DNA from 3 places in the Sphingopyxis sp. OPL5 genome. Region 2 is predicted to be linked to each of the others. Evidence: predicted binding sites of a transcription regulator. Region 2 holds the regulator's gene; each other region holds the start of a gene.
The links. Region 2 encodes LexA, which represses DNA repair genes until DNA is damaged. Its sites were predicted from a motif close to GTTCCNCNCTTGTTCT; they were not measured.
Positions count from the first base shown of each region.

Region 1: the regulator LexA is predicted to act here: its motif matches at 1,351-1,366, upstream of recA (recombinase RecA).
Region 3: the regulator LexA is predicted to act here: its motif matches at 1,245-1,260, upstream of EEB18_RS01670 (ImuA family protein).

Region 1 is NZ_CP060725.1:730,486-732,684, forward strand. It holds gene speB (agmatinase) at 1-60, opposite strand, end outside; gene recA (recombinase RecA) at 202-1,275, opposite strand; gene EEB18_RS03570 (response regulator) at 1,398-1,751, opposite strand; gene EEB18_RS03575 (response regulator) at 1,751-2,199, opposite strand, start outside.
Region 2 is NZ_CP060725.1:4,369,728-4,371,926, reverse strand. It holds gene EEB18_RS21015 (ComEC/Rec2 family competence protein) at 1-1,042, shown strand, start outside; gene lexA (transcriptional repressor LexA) at 996-1,679, opposite strand; gene EEB18_RS21005 (molybdopterin molybdotransferase MoeA) at 1,745-2,199, opposite strand, start outside.
Region 3 is NZ_CP060725.1:363,003-365,201, reverse strand. It holds gene EEB18_RS01675 (DUF6504 family protein) at 1-561, opposite strand, end outside; gene EEB18_RS01670 (ImuA family protein) at 482-1,213, opposite strand; partial or broken gene EEB18_RS22825 (hypothetical protein) at 1,564-1,797, shown strand; partial or broken gene EEB18_RS01665 (TrbG/VirB9 family P-type conjugative transfer protein) at 1,807-2,199, shown strand, end outside.

The DNA.
Region 1 (2,199 bases), 1.0 Mb from region 2:
GCCGCGTTCGAAGCTGCTGTTGACGTCGGTGGGCAGGCCAAAGAGGCGGATCGCGGGCATGGCGTGCTTGTAGCCGCTCGAAAGGGCCGCGCAAGGCCAACGGCGGGCGGGCCGGTCCGCGAGAGGGTTGCGAACCTGAGGGGCAAGGAACCCGCCGCCGTTGGACGGCCGGTCCGCAGGAACGGACCGACCGGATTCCTATCAGTCGTCGGTGTCGTCGTCGGGGCCGGCCATCATTTCCTCGGCGACCTGGTCTGTCTTGCCGCGGATCGCGGTTTCCAGCCGTTCCATCAGTTCGGGGTTATCCTTGAGGAAGGTCTTGGAATTCTCGCGGCCCTGTCCGATGCGGATCGAATCATAGCTGAACCAGGCGCCCGATTTCTCGACGATGCCCGCCTTGACGCCGAGATCGAGAATCTCGCCGATCTTGGAGATGCCCTGGCCATACATGATGTCGAATTCGACCTGCTTGAACGGCGGTGCGACCTTGTTCTTGACGACCTTGACGCGAGTGGTGTTGCCGACGATCTCGTCGCCATTCTTGATCTGGCCGGTGCGGCGGATGTCGAGGCGAACCGAAGCGTAGAATTTCAGCGCGTTGCCGCCCGTCGTTGTCTCGGGGTTGCCGTACATCACGCCGATCTTCATGCGCAGCTGGTTGATGAAGATCACCATGCAGCGCGAACGGCTGATCGAGCCGGTGAGCTTACGCAGCGACTGCGACATCAAGCGCGCCTGCAGGCCGACATGGCTGTCGCCCATCTCGCCCTCGATTTCGGCACGCGGAACGAGCGCGGCGACCGAGTCGACGACGAGCACGTCGATCGCGTTCGAGCGCACCAGCGTGTCGACGATTTCGAGCGCCTGTTCGCCGGTGTCGGGCTGCGACACGATCAGTTCGTCGATATTGACGCCAAGTTTCCTGGCATAGACCGGGTCGAGCGCATGTTCGGCGTCGACGAAAGCGACGGTGCCGCCGCCCTTCTGCGCCTCGGCAAGGACGTGGAGCGCGAGGGTGGTCTTGCCCGAGCTTTCGGGGCCGTAGATTTCGATGACGCGCCCGCGCGGCAGGCCGCCGACGCCGAGGGCGATGTCGAGTCCGAGCGATCCGGTCGAAATCGCTTCGACCTGCATCGTCTCCTTCGAACCCAATTTCATCACCGAGCCCTTGCCGAAGGCGCGATCGATTTGTGCCAAGGCGGCGTCGAGCGCCTTCTGCCTGTCCGTGCTGTTCACTGATTTCCCCGATTCCACGAGTGACAATTGACCGGCCATGACCGTCCCTTTCCTGCTCTATCGCGAAGGCAGAAGCATCGCAACGCCGGACCTGTGTACGGCATTTGTTCTCAAGGAACAAGAGTGGAACAAAATTTGTTGCGGCGGCGCAAACCGCACGCTTATCCGTCGAAAAATTCGTTGAGAACGGTTTCGATTTCGCTGAGCCGGAACGGCTTCGATACCAGCTTGCGGTGGGCGTGCGCCGGCGGAATCGCGTCGCCACCACCCGACGTGAAGGCGAAGGGAATATCCTTCGCCGCGAGCGCATCGGCGACCGGCCAGCCCTTCGCCTCGCCGAGATTGATGTCGACCAGCGCCGCGTCGACCGGCTGCGCCGCGATGATCGCCAGAGCATCCTCGACGCTCGCCGCCTGTGCGGGTTCTGGGAAGCCCAGCGCGTCGAACATGTCGACCAGCATCATGCCGATCAGCACATCGTCCTCGACGAGCAGGATGTTGCGATTCGCCGTCATCAGCCGGCCCGCTGCGCCGCGGCGTCGAGCGCCGCCGAGGTTGCCTCGGTCAATTGCGCGACCGAAAAGGGTTTGGGAAGAAAGGACACATGATCAATATCGATCGACTGGCGCAATTGTTCCTCGGCATAGCCCGACATGAACAAAACGGGCAGGTCGGGACGCTTGGCGCGCAACGCGCGGACCATCGCCGGCCCGTCCATCGTCGGCATCATCACGTCGGTCAGGATCAGGTCGACCTTGTCCATCTGGCCGAAGCGTTCGAGCCCTTCCTCGCCCTGCGACGCGGTGACGACGGTGTAGCCGGCGCGGGTCAGCGCCCGCTCGGCGACCGCACGCACCATATCCTCGTCCTCGACGAGAAGGATCGTGCCGGTGCCCCACTGGCTCTTCTTGGGTTTGGGGGGCGGCGGCGCGACGGCGGGCGCATCCTTGTCGGCGCGATGGA
Region 2 (2,199 bases):
ATCGCTGGCGGGGCCGAGTTTCCAGCTGAGTTTCGCGGCGATCACCGCGATCGTCGCGCTCCACGAAAGCCGCGCGATGCAGCGGTTCATGGCGCGGCGCGAGGAGCCATGGGTGTTTCGCCTGGGACGCGGGGTCGCGGGACTGGTGATCACCGGGCTCGCGGTCGAGGTCGCGCTGGCGCCGATCGCGCTGTTCCATTTCCACAAGGCGGGGCTCTATGGCGCGCTCGCCAATGTCGTCGCGATCCCGCTGACGACCTTTGTCATCATGCCCGCCGAGGCGCTGGCTTTGCTGTTCGACAGCGTCGGGCTCGGCGCGCCCTTCTGGTGGGTCGCCGAGCAGGCGCTGAACGCCCTGATCTGGCTCGCGCACAGCGTCGCCGATGCGCCCGGCGCGGTCGCGACGCTGCCGGTGTTCCCGCCCTGGGGTTTCGGCCTCGCGATCTTCGGCGGGATATGGCTGCTGCTGTGGCGGACGCGCTGGCGTTGGGCGGGGGCGGTGCCGCTGGTCCTCGGCATGGCCGTCCTGCTCGCCCAGCCGCGGCCCGATGTGCTGATTACCGGCGACGGCAAGCATATCGCCGCGGCACAACCCGACGGCAGCTATGCGTTGCTGCGCGAGCGGGCGGGGGATTATGTGCGCGACGCGGTGGCCGAGGCGGCGGGCATCGATGCGCCGCTCGCCGCGCTCACCGACCTCGATCATGTCGCCTGCAACCGCGATTTCTGTCGCTGGACGCAGGATGGGCGCACCATCCTGGCGGCGCGCGGGCGCGACCGGATCGAGGGGGCGGACATGGCGGCGGCGTGCGCCGCGGCCGATGTGGTGATCAGCGAGCGCTGGCTGCCGCGCGAATGCGCCGGGCGCTGGCTGACGATCGACCGCGATACCTTGCCGCAGACCGGCGGGCTGGCGCTTTACCTCGGCGATCGGCCGCGCGCGGTGACGGCGTTAGGCGCGGGCGACGAGCATATGTGGCGCCGCCCGCCGCAGGTCAGTGGTAACGACGAAGCAGTCCCGACAACTTCCCTTGCACGATGACGCGCTCGGCGGCGTAGCGCTGCGGCTCATAGGCACTGTTCGCGGGATCGAGACGGATCATCTTGCCCTCGCGGCGGAAATATTTGAGCGTCGCATCCTGCCCGTCGACGAGCGCGACGACGATATCGCCTTCGCGCGCGGTGCTGACCTTTTGGATCAGCGCATAATCGCCGTCGAAGATGCCGGCCTCGACCATCGAGTCGCCCGACACTTCGAGCGCATAATGTTCGCCCGAACCAAGCAGCGCGGCGGGGACCGCGAGATTGTCATGATTTTCGAACGCCTCGATCGGCACACCCGCGGCGATCTTGCCGTGGAGCGGGACCTCGACGATGTCGTTCGCGGCGATCGGGCGCATCGCCGGGGCGGGCTTGCGCAGCGGCACGACATTGTCGCGATCGGTGCTGACGGCCGCCTTGCCGCCCTCGGGAAGCTTGACGACCTCGAGCGCGCGGGCGCGGTTGGGGAGGCGGCGGAGGAAGCCGCGCTCCTCGAGCGCGCTGATCAGGCGGTGGATTCCCGATTTGGATTTGAGCCCGAGCGCCTCCTTCATCTCCTCGAACGACGGCGAGATGCCGCTCGCGTCGAGCTTTTGCTGGATGAAGTGGAGCAGTTCATGCTGCTTGGCGGTCAACATCGGGCGTTCTCCATGATGCCGGTTTCGGACATAAGGAGAACGATAATGGAACAGAAGCGAACTTGTCAAGCGATGTCGATATAATCCGCCGCGTCGCCCGCCGCGCGGGACGGCGCACCGATCTCGCGGATGACGAGCGCATTCGCCGCAGCGAGCGGAAAGGTGCGGCCGCTGTCCTGTCCGTCGAAGGGCGAGAGAAGGCCGCCGTCGATCCGTCCGCGCAAATAGTCGCGTCGCGCGCCGCCGGGGCCGAGGGGGGCCGCGAGCGGGGCCCTGCGCAGTTGCGGGAGCGGGGCTCGCGCGCCGGCGAGATGGCGGACGAGGGGGAGCAGGAACAGGGTCGCAGTAACGAAGGCCGACGAGGGGTTGCCGGGCAGGCCAAGCAGCAGCGCGTCGCCGAGCGTGCCCGCGATCAGCGGCTTGCCGGGGCGCATCGCGATCTTCCAGAAATCGAGCCGCCCGCCGGCATCGTCGAGCGCGCCGCGGACATGGTCGTGATCGCCGACCGAGGCGCCGCCGA
Region 3 (2,199 bases), 670 kb from region 2:
GAGCGCTGCGACGGGAAGGAGCGCGATCGCCTTGCGATGCGCTCCGGGTTCAACCGTGACGGGCCGCCCGGCGGGGACATGGCGGGCGGTCGCATGCGCGCAGCCGGCCGTGTCCGCGACCGCAATTTGCAGGCTGAGACCGAAGGCTGCGACGCGGCGGTGAAGATCCTTGAGCAAGGCTCGCTCGCTGCTGAAGATAGCCGCGCAGCCGGTAATGTCGAGCCAGAGCCCGTCGGGCGGATCGGGCGCGACAATCGGCGAATAACGCTCGCCTGCCCAGAGGGCGAGGCGCCGCAGCCCGTCGAGATCGGCTTCGGGCTCGCCGTCGACGACATCGAGCTCGGGCGCGAAAGCCCGCGCTTTCGTGATCGTCATGCCCGTCTGAATGCCAAGCATCCGCGCCTCCCGGCACGTCGCCGCGACGATACGCCGGCCATGGTCGGGGATCGCGGTGACGAGCGGGCGGGGCGGGGCGCGGCCGTCAGGCTGCGGCTTGCGCATCTTCCTGCGCAGCCGGTCGGTCGACCAGTGCGGCAGGAAGAGCGATACGACCCGTCGCATCGCAGCCCTCCACGATCCAGTTGTGCGGATTGCCGCCGCGCGCGCGCTCGAGCGCGACGCGCCAGCGCGCGCGTCCGATCGCGGGGATGCCCAGATCCTCGGTCGGACTCGCGGTGACGCGCCAGCGGGTCACGGCGGCGCTGCCTTCGGCAGGCTCGCCGGCCTTGCAGGCGCGGCGGAAGATGAAGGCGGGGACTCCCGAGGCTTCGGCGGCAAGCTGCAGCCGCTTCGAAGCGATGGTACTGTATTTCTTGACCTCGCCGACGACCCCCGCGAGCCCCGGATGGCGGAGGCACTCCTCCATCGCGAGGAGGACGTTGGTGTCGCTGCCCGCTTCGACATGAATCAGCCGGTCGGGATGGAGCCCGGCAAGATGGAGCGCGGGGGCGAAGAGATCACGCCAGCGCAGGCACCAGAAAACCGGGCCGTCGCTCCTGGCGAGGATACCGGCAAGGAAGATCGTGGCGCTCGCATCGTCCGCCAGTTCGGGACTGCCGGCGAGCTCGTGAAGCGCGCCGGTGGCGATTCCGCGCGCAGGAATTCGCGAGTCGAAATCCTCGATACCGAACGGGATGACGTCATGACGAGCGCCAACGCCTTCGATTTGCGCTATTTTCGCGCGAATTTCTTCAAGAACGGCGGACTGGCGCATAGGTGCGGATAACTCGGCAAGCTGGTCTTATGTTCCTTCTTTGTTCTCATTGCCTGCTCTTCGTCAAGGCGCGCTGCGGCGAAGCGGTATCATCGCTGTGGATGAAAAGCCGGAAAGCGAGGGTGCCGGGGGTTTGCCGCGGGGCGGAGATACGAGCCGGCGGTGCGGCAGATCGAAGGTGCGGGGCATTGCGCCGGGAAGCGGGGACGGGGCGTGGAGCGGGGTGGGCCGGGCAGCCGTGAGCCCCGGCTTTCGCATCCGGAGTCATGAGTTCCGCTGTGACCCCTCGGCTCCCGTTGCATGGGACCTTTCCCTCATTGGCTGCCTGATTGCGGGGCTCGGCTCGCCTAATGCCGTCAACCCCCTGCGGGGGTTCGCCCTCGCATGCGCTCGGTGACGGCGGCTCACGGCCCCTCCTTCTGGCGCCATCGGGGATGGTCCCCGAGCATCAAAGGAGACTGGACATGGGTACCACCATCGGAAATCTGACCCTCAAGGACGACGGCAGCTATGAAGGCACGCTCGCGACCCTGATGGTCACCGTGCCGATCGCAATCGTCCCGAACGGCCGCAAGATGAAGGAAAGCGAGCCCGTCATCAACACGAGCCGCCGAACTTACCACATTGAACTGCGCGCGACGCCTTCGACCTATATGGCCGCAGTCTCGTGGCGCTATCCGCAGGACGAGCTGATCGCGCTTCGCGCGGCCGAAGCCGAGCGTGTGAGGGCCGCGCCCGCCGCCAGCGGGATCAATCTGCCGTCGCTTAACTTCGCCTACCGGATCAGCGGCGACAAGGCGCCATGGCGCCCGGTGCGCGCGTTCGACGACGGCCGACAGCTCTTTGTTGAGTTCAGCCCTTCGATCGCGACCGGCGAGATGCCGCCGCTCTTTGCGGTCGGCGAGAAGGGCGTGGCCGAGCTTCTGAACTACCGTGTCGACGGCCGCTTCATGATCGTCGACCGGTTGTTCGTTCGCGGCGAGCTT